4 regions of the Caldanaerobius polysaccharolyticus DSM 13641 genome follow, and region 1 is predicted to be linked to each of the others. Evidence: riboswitches for the same ligand, from Rfam matches in the RefSeq annotation. Region 1 holds a riboswitch; each other region holds the start of a gene.

Region 1 (3,094 bases):
TGACACCGCAGGACAAATACGTAAGTTTTTGAGGGAGTGGATGGACAGAATTGAAGCTGTGTACATGGCGGTATCGCTGCCATGGGATTTTGCGTATCCTGAGGATTCTCCTAGAAGTCGCATTATAGAGGAATGCGTGCTGCCTGTAGCTGGCGAGCTAAACAAGCCCTTTGCACTTATGATAGGCGTAAAGAGACAATTAAATCCTGGGCTCAAAGATGCCGGTGATGGGGTTGGAAGGGCTGATGTCAGGGCGGTGGAATACCTATGCTCTCGCTATCCCCACAATAAATTCATGGTGACGTTGCTGTCCAGAGAAAACCAGCACGAGCTGGCCGTAGCTGCACGCAAATTCAGAAACCTTATGCCCTTCGGCTGCTGGTGGTTTTTAAATAACCCCAGCCTTGTGGACGAGATAACCCGCATGAGGTGTGAGCTTTTAGGGGTGAGCTTCATACCTCAGCATTCTGATGCCAGAGTGCTGGACCAGCTGATCTACAAGTGGGAACACTCAAGAAAGATCATAGCGGATGTTCTTGTAGACAAGTACACGGACCTCGCCAGAACAGGGTGGGCTATTGAGTCCCAGGAAGTAAGGCGGGACGTGGAAAAACTGTTTGGAGGCAATTTCTGGGGTTTTCTGGAGAGGAAGTTTTAAAAGCTCATGGGGCATAAAAGGCTATCGGGATACATCCCGATAGCCTTTGTTTTAGTTAATACCTCCTAGCGCCTATATAGTATTGTCTGAACCAGCCGCTGAAGTCAGATATTACCGCCTTTTGTTTGGAGCTGCTCATATGTATAAGCTGGTTGTTTCCGATGTAAATGCCTTCGTGAGTAGGATTACCTCCGGATGTAGAGAAAAACACTATGTCACCTGGCATCAAATCATTGCTGCTCACATATGTACCCCCAGAGTATTGGGCACTAGCTGTCCTCTCTATGGATATGCCAGCCTGTTTAAATACGTATTGTACAAAGCCTGAGCAATCAAACCCTGCTGGAGATGTGCCTCCGTACACATACGGGGTGCCCAGGTACTGCTTGGCTATGTCCACCACGCTGGTGTTTGATGTAGGCCTTTCGTAGGAGCCCCTGGACGATAAAGCTGAATTGGATAAGGCTTTATTTATAGCGCTGATGGTTTGGGGTCCAGCAATGCCGTCTACAGTTAAATTATGTCTAGCCTGAAAGGCCCTTACGGCCTTTTCTGTGGCTGGCCCAAATATGCCGTCTATTCCCCCTGTGCTATAGCCCAATCTGCTGAGACTTTGTTGCAGGTTCTTTACGGCATCGCCTCTCGAGCCTATTTTAAGAGTTGTAGTGGATAAGGTTACCCCAGGCGATGTCCTGTTTATACTCCCTCTGGATGCCAGGGCGTTTCTGCCGTTTAGCAGCAGTTGAATGCGCTGGTATGTAGCAGGGCCTACGATGCCGTCAGCGGTAAGGCCGTTGCTGCTTTGAAATCTTTTTACAGCGTTTAAAGTGAGGGGACCGAATATGCCGTCAATACTGCTGTTGAAGTATCCTAGGCTTTTCAGCTCTTTTTGTAAGGTTACCACAGCTTGTCCACTGCTACCGTAGCGCAGAAGGCTGGCGGCAAAAGCAGAAGGTGTTTGCATCAGCGTGTAGGCGATCAGCGCAGATGCCACGATTTTTCTTGTGTTCAATGTAACCATCCTTTCTCTTTTAGCCTGCGAGGTTAGTTGACGGGTTCGGTAAAGAGCAAACCCTACCACTTCGAAATTTTTGCGAAGTGGATTCACCCCAAGGTTTATCCCCCGCTCCATATAGAATATGGATTAGGCTATTTATTAATTAATTATTAAGTATATTAAAATTATATTACAAATGTATTTAAAAAGTCAAATTTTCAGGGGGATTTTTATGTTAAATTAATGTTACAAAATACGGTGGGAAGATGTCTGAATATGATATAATTTAAGAATAAAAAAGCTGAATTGGAGGAATGTAAATGCATTATTGGGATTACCATGTACACCTTGAAAACGGGCCTTATACTATAGAATGGCTAAGCGAATTTGTCCGGCATGGTCAAAGCAGGAATGTGGCAGAAATAGGGTTTTCAGAGCACGGGTACAGGTTTAAACAGGCGTATCACCTTATATGCACTGATGGCTATAGAGGCAGCTGGGTTGAGAAGCACGGCGGAGAGGATATAGAAGAGTATATAGGCCTCATTGAAAAGGCTAAACATCGAGGATTTTCGGTAAAATTAGGCATTGAGCTGGATTATATACCGGAGAAAGAGGAAGAAATCAGGCAATTTGTTAAGCAGTATCCTTTTGATTACGTCATTGGCTCTATTCATTGGTTGGGGGATTGGGGAATCGACCTGGACCCAAGAGATTGGGAGGATAAAGACGTTTATGATGCCTATAAGAGATATTTTGAGATATTAAAACAAGCTGCTAAGAGCAGGATATTCAGCTTTCTCGGGCATCCTGATGTCATTAAGGTTTTTGGGTACAAGCCTTGGGAGGATATAACAGAACTCTACGAAGACGCTGCAAAGGTCATAGCTGAAAATGGGCAGTGTGTAGAGGTGAGCACGGCAGGGCTTAGAAAGCCTGTAGGTGAGATGTACCCGTCGCAGGTATTTCTGGAGATACTTTCAAAATACGGCGTTCCTGTTATTTTAAACTCAGATGCCCACTATCCTGAACACGTAGGCTATATGTTTGATAAAGGCATAGATTATATCAAAAAATGCGGCTACACGTCTCTTTGCAAATTTGAAAAGCTATCTCGCCGTATTGAGGAAATGTAGTTATATCAGGCAATTGTTCGATTGCTCGTTTTTAGCTTGACAGCTTTTATTTTTTTATATAATATATAGATAAATTTAAATGTATCTATATAGGTGGTGGTAATATAAAAGAACTGGCGAATAAATTTAAAGCGCTGGCTGATGAAAACAGGCTTAAAATCCTTAAAATGCTATATTCGGGCGAAATGTGCGTATGTGATATAACAGAAAATTTAGGTTTAAGTCAGCCTACGGTATCTCATCATATGAAAATACTAGAGGATGCCGGTTTTGTGATATGCAAAAAAAATGGCAAATGGTCTC
Region 2 (3,094 bases), 780 kb from region 1:
ATTTTTTCAGGGATTTTTACCGCGTAAATTTTCATGATGGGATATATCGCTCCTCTGGTTTTGTCTTATTTATTTAATTATATCTTTAATTATATTTTAACGCGGGTTTAGTTTCAACAGATTAAAAAATATTGTAGAAGAGTCAAAAAAATGAGTAAAAAGTCTTGAAGATATGCATTTTGATGATATAATAATAGGTAAGTTTAGGTTAAGGCTGAAATTTACCCGCTAGGCGGTTGATTATAATTATTACAAAAAAAGGGTAAAATAGTTATATAGAGTAGCGCTTCAAGTAGCGAGGTGAAGAATATGAAGTGTCCACACTGCAAAAGTACAAATATAGGGAAGATAGGTAAAAAGATGTACTTTTGCAGAGACTGTGCATGTGAGTTTAAAGTGGAAAAATGGGGTGCCCTTGTATACGAGTACGACGTAGACGGCAGCGTGTTGAAAAAATACAAGGTGTGCGTAAACCTTCTGTGAGCTTAAGAGCTCACTATTTTTTTGCTTTTTTACTTTATTAATAATTTATAAATATTTTATTAATATTTATAGAGGATTTTTTACTTAAATGTAGAATTATATTCAATAGTAACAACGATGCTGGATGCAAGGTGATAGAAAGGGGGGAAAAGATTGAACGATTTCAGATTGTGGTATTATGAGTTTATGGCAAGTAACGCCATAAAGTCATTGGAGAAAAACAATATAAAAGGCTATTATGTAAAGGATATTGACAGCGCTCGCAAAAAGGTACTGGATTTGATACCAGAAGGCAGTACCATAGGTTTGGGCGGTTCTATGACTCTTAATGAACTGGACTTAATAGGCGAATTCAGGTCCAGTAAATACAAGCTGTACGACAGGTACAGAGAAGGGGCATCTAGCCAGGAAATAGAGGAAGCCAAGCGAAATTCTCTTTTGGCAGATGTCTTTGTCACAGGTACCAATGCCATAACTTTAGATGGACATCTTGTAAATTTAGATGGCAACGGCAACAGAGTTGCTGCTATGATATATGGGCCAAAAAAGGTCATAGTGGTGGCAGGGATAAATAAAGTCGTAAAGGATGTAGAAGAGGGTATAAAGAGGTGTAGAGAAGTAGCGGCAGTAATGAATGCCAGGAGGTTTAATTGTAGTCCGGAAGATATTAGCAATTGCACAGTTATAATTGGCAAACAGCCGGAGAACAGGATGCACGTGATAATAATAGGTGATGTTCTGGGATTTTAAAAAATCAGCCGAATCCGCAAGGTACGGGGAAACCATTGTCAGGGGCTAATCCATAGCGAAAGTGTGCTGTGGTAGGGTTATTCCTTTTCCGAGTCCGTCAGCTAACCCCGGAGGCTAAAGGAAGGAGAAAAAAATGAATAGGATTTACAAAAGATTTTTTTACGGAGCGCTGATAATGGGCTTTGTACTTTTTGCTCCTTTTTCTATAAAACGTGTATACGCGGATAGCCTTGGGATTATTACTGGGGATGGAGTCAATGTGAGAAGTGAGGCAAGTCTTGCGTCGAAAGTCATAACTTCTCTTAATAAGAATGACCGAGTCGTATGCGTAAAACTGACTGGTAATTGGTATAGAGTAAGGCTGTCCAATGGCAAAGAGGGATGGGTATACAGCAAGTACATAAAGGTACAACCTACTGTCATTGTTTCTAGAGAAGCGGATATGAAAAGGGCTTATATCACAAGTGACGGTGTAAACCTGAGAAACGATGGCAGCATAAACGCCAAAGTAATCGCTACGTTAAAAAAAGGCCAGCCTGTTTCTGTCAAGGGTCAGAAAAACGGCTGGTATAATGTCGTACTGGCAGATGGCCGGACGGGCTGGGTATATGGTGATTATATTTCTTTGAACGGTATTTCTTCCAGGGGTTTTGAAAGCAGATTGAATGGCCAGAGCGTAGTAGAATACGCGAAACAGTTTTTAGGAACGAGGTACGTTTACGGTGGAACGTCGCCATCGGGTTTTGATTGTTCAGGGTTTACCTCCTATGTATATAAACACTTCGGTATAACGCTGCCAAGGGTGGCAAGCGACCAGGGCAACTACGGCGTGTATGTTTCTAAGGATGATTTGGAGCCCGGAGATCTAGTGTTTTTCGCGACAAGTGGAGGTAGGAATATAACCCATGTAGGGATTTACATAGGCGACAATCAGTTTATACACAGTTCCTCATCGCGCAGAGGCGTAATCATCAGCAAACTGGAAGGCTACTACAGCGACACATATGTGACTGCCAGGCGATGTTTGAGCGAGTAGATTGGACAACGGGGTTGGAGCACTTTTGCAGCGTATTTAAAAATATGATATAATTTATATAAAGTGATGGGTACAACGTGTATCCTTTTTTTATTTACTGGAAAGGGGTAAGTTGATGCAGAAAGTTGTAAGAAATGATGTCAGAAATATTGCAATAATAGCTCATGTGGATCACGGTAAAACCACCCTGGTAGACGGTATGTTAAAGCAAAGCGGCATATTTAGGGCTAATCAAAAGGTCGAGGAGAGGGTATTGGACTCCAATGCACTGGAAAGAGAAAGAGGCATAACCATACTGGCAAAAAATACGGCTGTTAAGTACAACGACGTTACTATAAATATAGTGGATACCCCGGGGCATGCTGACTTTGGCGGCGAAGTAGAGAGGGTCCTGAAAATGGTGGACGGGGTACTTTTGTTGGTAGATGCCTTTGAAGGGCCTATGCCCCAGACAAGGTTTGTGCTGAGAAAAGCATTGGGATTAAACCTGAAACCTATTGTGGTGATAAACAAGATAGACAGACCTGATGCGAGAGTAGAACAGGTCGTTGATGAAGTCCTTGACCTATTTATTGAGTTGGGGGCCAATGACGAGCAGATTGATTTTCCTGTGGTGTATGCATCTGCGCGAGAAGGGATTGCAAAAAGGACCATGGATGAAAATTCTTCGGATTTAAAGCCCCTCTTTGATGCCATACTGGAATATATACCTGCTCCGGAAGGAGTAGTGGATGCGCCTATGCAGCTGTTGGTTACAACTTTAGAATACGATAACTACATCGGCAGGATATGCATAGGCCGTGTGGAGAGGGGAACGGTGAAAGA
Region 3 (3,094 bases), on a different contig from region 1:
AGGCCATAGCAAAAAGCACGCTGTTCTCCACCGGAACCCCTTGATCATCAGCCGTATGCCATATAAACGCAGGAGGAGTATCTTTCGTTACTTTTAGCTCGTTGGAAAAGCACCTCTTCAATTCCTCCGAAGGATTTTCCCCTAAAAATGCCTCCATAGAGCCCCTATGGGTGTGCTCTTCAAAAGTTATAACAGGGTAGCATAACACCATGGCATCTGGTCTGCAACTTATCCTCTCCACCGGATCGGCGGCATTTATATCTCCACAGTCGTAATGAGTTCCTACTGATGACGCCAGATGCCCTCCTGCGGAAAAGCCCAGCACGCATATCTTGTGGGGATCTATGTTCCACTCAGCTGAATGATACCTTACCTTTCTAACGGCCCTCTTGGCATCCATTAATATATATGGGTATTTATACGGGCTTACCCTGTAATTTAAAACAAATGAATGTAAGCCTATGGAGTTTATCCACTTGGCCACCGGCTCTCCTTCGTGTTCAGCCCTCTTTACATATCCTCCCCCTGGAAAAACGATGACAGCTCCTACTGGCCTATCAGTGTGGATCAAATAAGGAACCAGATGAGGACGATCTTCTAACTCAAACCCCATTGCCCCCGGTACGCCATTATCCCACAGCATTATCCTTTCCTTACCTTTGCAGTCCATAGCGTCTCTCCCCTTTCTATATTGACAAAAGTCCACTTAATAGAATTATAGAAAAACACAATATCAATAACAAGAGCGAAGCAAACGCTGTTAGACTTGACATTGTTGTCAAAAAGATATATACTATAAAGAGAGATTGACATCATTGTAGTCAGATGAGAGTTGAAATAAATAATAAATTTACGCTGAATTTCCGCAAGGGAAACGGGGGAACCATTGTTTGGGGCGTATTCCCGTAAAGGGATAGGGCAACCTTTCAGTCCGAGCCCGTCAGCTAACCTCGTAAGCGTTGAAAGGGAGATGATCTGATATTATATGGTGAATGAACCATGGATCACTCCATGGTTTTATTTATGCTATTCTAAAATATTTTCAAAGCACTTTAGAGGATAACACCTATTGGGGTTTTCTGTTCCTCGGTTTCTGCATAAGAGCAAAACAAAGATAACTATCTAAACTTGGTTTTCATAGGATTCCCTTTATAAAACCGAGCAAAAGCGAGGGGAAATCCTTTGAAAATATAACGATATAACGCGAAACCTTCGCGAAAATTAAGTAATTTTAAAGGGGGTATGATATTGATAAAGGTATGTATGGTTGGATTAGGAAAAACTGGGTCAGTTATTGCAAAAAATCTATTAAAATCCAAAGATTTAAAATTAGTAATGGCGCTATGCTCACCAGGCAGCGAAAAAGAAGGTAAAGACCTTGGTGAACTGTTAAATACAAGAGATACAGGAATACTCGTTATGGGATCAGATAAACTATCAGATAATCTGAAATTATATAAACCTGATGTGGCGGTGGATTTTTCCACTCCTGACGCGTGCGTTCACAATATGGAGGTATTTGCAAAACATAAAGTAAATATGGTTATAGGAACAACGGGTTTTACAAAATCGCAGGAACAAAGGATAGAATCAATAGTTAAGCAATATAAAATAGGAGTTGTAATGGCTCCAAATATTACATTGGGTGTAAATGTAGTAAAATTTGTAAGTGAATTGGTTTCCAGCCTGCTATTTGATTACGATGTGGAAATTTCAGAGGCCCACCATAGGAATAAGAAAGATTCACCATCAGGTACCGCAATTAAGATTGCCGATAGTATTTTAAAGGCTAGAAAAATCAAAGAAAGAAACTTTATATACGATAGAAGCATGGTACACAAACGCGAGGATAATGAAATAGGGATTTCTTCAATTAGAGCAGGCGGTATAGTAGGAGTGCATAAAGTGATATTTGCCGGAGAAAATGATATGGTGGAGTTAACGCATCAATCATTTAGTAGAGAGGCCTTTGCAGAAGGCGCTAAGAAAGCTATACGGTTTATCGCAGGTAAAAAAGGCATGTACGATATGGATGATGTCCTCAACTTAAAAACCGTACTTCAAAATTACCTAATGGAAGATTATGCTATAATTTAAAAAGGAATGCAGATAAGCATTCCTTTTTAAATTTTTTGTGGTAGTAGTATAATGGTTAATGAAAGGTTTTAGGAGGATTAAAATGGAGATACCAAATCCTATTATAAAAGCCACGTTTATAAAAAGATTAAATCGCTTTGAAGCCAATGTAGACGTAAATGGCAGCACAACCCTTGTCCACGTGCCCAACTCGGGAAGGTGCAAAGAGCTTTTTATCCCCGGCGCTGAAGTTTACATTGAAATAAGGCAAAGGCCGGGTAGGAAAACCCCTTACGAGCTCTGCTATGTAAAGAAAAGCCACAGGCTGATTTCGATAGATTCAAGCATACCCAATAAGCTGGTGTACGAGGCTCTCCTTCAAAAAAGGATGGACGCATTCGCCGTTTACGATGATATTCAGCGGGAGAAGGTGTACGGGGATAGCCGCCTTGACATCATGCTGAGAAAAGGTAAAGACATCTGCTACATGGAGGTCAAAGGGGTTACCCTCGAAGAAAACGGCGTAGCTATGTTCCCCGATGCGCCTACCCAAAGAGGGGTAAAGCACGTAAATGAACTCATCAAAATAAAGGAAAAAGGCATGAGAGCAGCTATAATCTTCGTAATTCAGATGGATGACATAAAACACTTTACGCCCAACGACAGGACCGACCCTGAATTCGGTGCCGCTCTAAGGCTGGCTACGTCCAAAGGGGTAGAAGCCTACGCCTATACCTGCAACGTGGACTTAGGCAGTATATCGATAAAGGACATGGTAGAAATTATGCTGTAATAAAAGCCCGGGCTGTATTTTGCCATTTTTAAGGCAAATCAGGTATAGTTAATTCTCTGGCATTTTTAGCCTCTTCAGGGAGAACCACTTTTATATCAGGATCATTGATATTGCTGCAGTTCATTGAACCACTGATCATTTCCCACTTTAAAGGCACAGGCTGACCATTCTCTGAAATACCGTCTTTTGTATAGATCTTAACCGCCATATTTACCCTGACCACAT
Region 4 (3,094 bases), 420 kb from region 1:
AGAGTCCCCAGGTCCCCAAGAGAACCCAAATCCTTCTAATCCCCAAAGCGGTAACCAAAATCAAAACCAACCCGGTGACAACAACACCGCAACTCCTCCTTCTGGCACAGGAGAACAGAACGGTAACAGCACCACATCTCCTGGGCAGAGCGGCCAAAACCAGGGAGAAAACAATAACAACAGCCCAACGATGCAAGACAATACTTCAGGTACTCATAAATCCCCTGCAACCAATCTTCAGGATATGATTAATGGGCTGTTTAAAGGCAAAAAAGGCCAGTAAAAGAAGGACATATCAGATGTCCTCTCTTCTGCCCTCTCCTTTAATTTTATCTGAGGTATGTGAATACCATTCTGCCTATCCTTGCCGCTATAGGTTGAGACCACAGCCACGAGTTCGTGGTGCTGTCGTCAAAATAGAACAGAGCACCTTTGGTAGGATCACTGCCATGAAGTGCATCATACGCTGCCTTTTTAGCCTCATCAGATGCCGGCTTATTGATCCAACCATTGGCTACAGGTGTAAATTGATAATATCCGTCAGTTTTCTCATATATCACATCAGGTATGGTGTCAGGAAATCGATAATCTTTGACTCTGTTTATAACTACAGCCCCTACGCCTACTTTAGCCTCATAAGGCTCTCCATCTGCCTCTGCCGTTATCAATCTCGCCAATAAATCCAAATCGCTTAACGTATAAGAGATAACGCCTCTGTATACAGATCCTCTGGATGCCTCCTGATAGCTACCGCTATTTGATGAGGTTCCTGTCGTCGAACCTGAACCTGGTATGTTGAGCTGTTGTCCAGGGTATATGTAATCGCCCCATATACCATTGGCCTTGCGCAGAGAATAAACCGATACTCCGTACCTTTTGGCTATAAGGTACAAGGTATCACCGCTTTTCACCGTATACACAATCGAAGGAACATATAAAACCTGCCCTGGATAAATCCATGTGTCAGTGAGGTTATTATCCCTCATAATAGCTGAAGCCGTGGTGTTAAAAAGTTTCCCTATTGTGTAAAGGGAATCTCCCGGTACAACCTTATAAGTGCCGGAATAAGCGGTCTGAGATAAGGCAAAGGATAGGGCTAACGCCGCCACAAATGCTGTGGCCTTTTTTGACTTGAACATATGCCTTCTTCCTCCTCTTTCGCCTCCGAGGTTAGTTGCCGGGTTCGGGTTGAGGTTACCCTACTCGAATCCTCGAGATTCACCCCTGAAAAAATCCCCCCGTACTCCTTTAAGGAGATTCGGCTTAATATATTGTTAATAAATTTGTAATATGTTTAATATAATATTAACAAATAACAAAAGGTAAATCTATATTAATTTGATGGAAATGTAGGCATATAAAGCCTGTATTTCCATCATCTTTGGCAAATAAAAAAGAGGGCTTTAACCTCTGCTTTCAATATCTATGCCCTCTCTCATCAATAGCTCTGCTGTTACGCCATTGCCCCTAATTAAGTTCCCTGTAAAAGTGCCATCGTAAACGCTTCCCCATCCGCAAGATGGGCTTTTTGCTTTTAGCACAGCCTTTTTTGCCCGTACCGCTTTTGCCAGTTTCAACACTTCATACGCTCCTCGCACAAAGTTTTCCGTAACATCCCTTCCATCGGAAGTTATAACTCTAGCTCGGCGATCCAGCACATCACATCCTGTACCCCCGCAAATCTCCGAAGGACATCGGGGAGTAGAAAGTCCCCCCAGTTGCTCAGGGCATACCGGTATGGCCTTTCCCTCTTTTATGAGTTTATACACCTTCTCATCAATACAGCCTTTGCCATCATACCTGGTGTTAAGCCCAGCAAGGCATGCGCTAACGATTAACACCCTATCACCTCTCTTTAAGCTCGACAACGGTAACTCCGTCTCCGCCCTCTCCGTACCTGCCTGGACGAAAAGACCGTACATGGTTGTTGGTCTTTAAGTACTGCCTTACCCCGCTTTTTAATACCCCTGTGCCTATTCCATGGATAACTGTCACCAAGCTTAAATTGGCGAGATATGCGTCGTCGATGTATTTATCTAATTCCATAAGTGCCTCTTCAAGGTTTTTACCCCTTAAATCTATATTAGATGATATATACATGGATTTCTGCGCTACCATTTTCCCTATTGCTGATTTCTTTGAAACAACATTTGAAGGCTTTTGCTTTCTTACATCCCTTATAGGGACATTTACCTTCATGACCCCCAGCTGCACCAATACTTCATCGCCGTTAACCGACTGAACGATCCCACGGTTGTTGAGGCTTACTACCAGGACTTCGTCCCCCGGCTTTATGTCTTCTGGTATTACCTGCTCGTACTGTGGCTTTTCCTCTTCAGGAAGCACCATATCAAGCATTTTATTTATTTTGTCCTTTGCCGTCTCTATGTCCTTCATTCGCTGGCGGATGTCCCCTTCTTTCATTTCCTTCCTCAAATCCTTGAGCAGCAAGTCGGCTTCCCTGCGCACATTAACTAGCAATTGCGAAGCTTCTCTTTTGGCTTCATTTATCTTCTTTTTGTACTCCAGTTTTAGCTGTTGTATCCTTTCCTCGTATTCCTGCTTTAAATTATCCAGTTGCAGTCTCAATGCCTCAGCTTCTTTTCTTTCTTCTTCCGCCATGTTCCGCTTTCTTTCCAGATCCACCACTAAGTCCTCAAACTTTATGCTCTCTTCACTTAGAAAACCCCTGGCATCCTCTATTATGCTCTCATCAAGCCCCAGCCTGCGGGATATCTCAAAGGCGTTGCTTTTCCCAGGCACCCCTATTAAAAGTCTATAAGTGGGCCTCAACGTCTCCACATCAAATTCTACCGATGCATTTTCTGCAAAATCCTTTGTAAGCGCATATGCCTTGAGTTCGCTGTAGTGAGTTGTTGCAATAGTTATCGCTCCTTTTGTGTGCACCCTATCCAGAATAGCCATGGCCAAAGACGCCCCTTCAGCGGGGTCAGTTCCTGCTCCCAACTCGTCAAACAAGGCAAGGGAGTTGTCATCCACCTCATTTAGTATTTCCACTATATTGGTCATATGTGCTGAAAAAGTGCTCAGGCTTTGCTCTATGCTCTGTTCGTCGCCGATGTCGGCAAACACA

The links. A riboswitch is a leader RNA that binds a small molecule or an ion and turns the genes downstream of it on or off. The one in region 1 is predicted to bind cyclic di-AMP.
Region 2: another riboswitch for cyclic di-AMP. It lies ahead of CALPO_RS0102180 (C40 family peptidase); the one in region 1 lies ahead of CALPO_RS14620 (C40 family peptidase).
Region 3: another riboswitch for cyclic di-AMP. It lies ahead of dapB (4-hydroxy-tetrahydrodipicolinate reductase); the one in region 1 lies ahead of CALPO_RS14620 (C40 family peptidase).
Region 4: another riboswitch for cyclic di-AMP. It lies ahead of CALPO_RS0103890 (LysM peptidoglycan-binding domain-containing protein); the one in region 1 lies ahead of CALPO_RS14620 (C40 family peptidase).

The regions. Positions count from the first base shown of each region.
Region 1 is NZ_KE386494.1:1,023,137-1,026,230, reverse strand. It holds gene CALPO_RS0105895 (glucuronate isomerase) at 1-658, shown strand, start outside; gene CALPO_RS14620 (C40 family peptidase) at 714-1,670, opposite strand; cyclic di-AMP (ydaO/yuaA leader) riboswitch at 1,676-1,819, opposite strand; gene CALPO_RS0105885 (histidinol-phosphatase) at 1,976-2,791, shown strand; gene CALPO_RS0105880 (ArsR/SmtB family transcription factor) at 2,857-3,094, shown strand, end outside.
Region 2 is NZ_KE386494.1:247,597-250,690, reverse strand. It holds gene CALPO_RS0102195 (4'-phosphopantetheinyl transferase family protein) at 1-35, opposite strand, end outside; gene CALPO_RS14740 (hypothetical protein) at 310-483, shown strand; gene CALPO_RS0102185 (lactate utilization protein) at 637-1,233, shown strand; cyclic di-AMP (ydaO/yuaA leader) riboswitch at 1,230-1,364, shown strand; gene CALPO_RS0102180 (C40 family peptidase) at 1,367-2,269, shown strand; gene typA (translational GTPase TypA) at 2,385-3,094, shown strand, end outside.
Region 3 is NZ_KE386495.1:697,947-701,040, reverse strand. It holds gene CALPO_RS0109910 (alpha/beta hydrolase) at 1-670, opposite strand, end outside; cyclic di-AMP (ydaO/yuaA leader) riboswitch at 844-974, shown strand; gene dapB (4-hydroxy-tetrahydrodipicolinate reductase) at 1,249-2,097, shown strand; gene sfsA (DNA/RNA nuclease SfsA) at 2,180-2,869, shown strand; gene CALPO_RS0109895 (DUF6612 family protein) at 2,898-3,094, opposite strand, start outside.
Region 4 is NZ_KE386494.1:605,540-608,633, forward strand. It holds gene CALPO_RS13195 (PBP1A family penicillin-binding protein) at 1-283, shown strand, start outside; gene CALPO_RS0103890 (LysM peptidoglycan-binding domain-containing protein) at 330-1,139, opposite strand; cyclic di-AMP (ydaO/yuaA leader) riboswitch at 1,145-1,274, opposite strand; gene CALPO_RS0103895 (DUF523 domain-containing protein) at 1,404-1,841, opposite strand; gene CALPO_RS0103900 (endonuclease MutS2) at 1,846-3,094, opposite strand, start outside.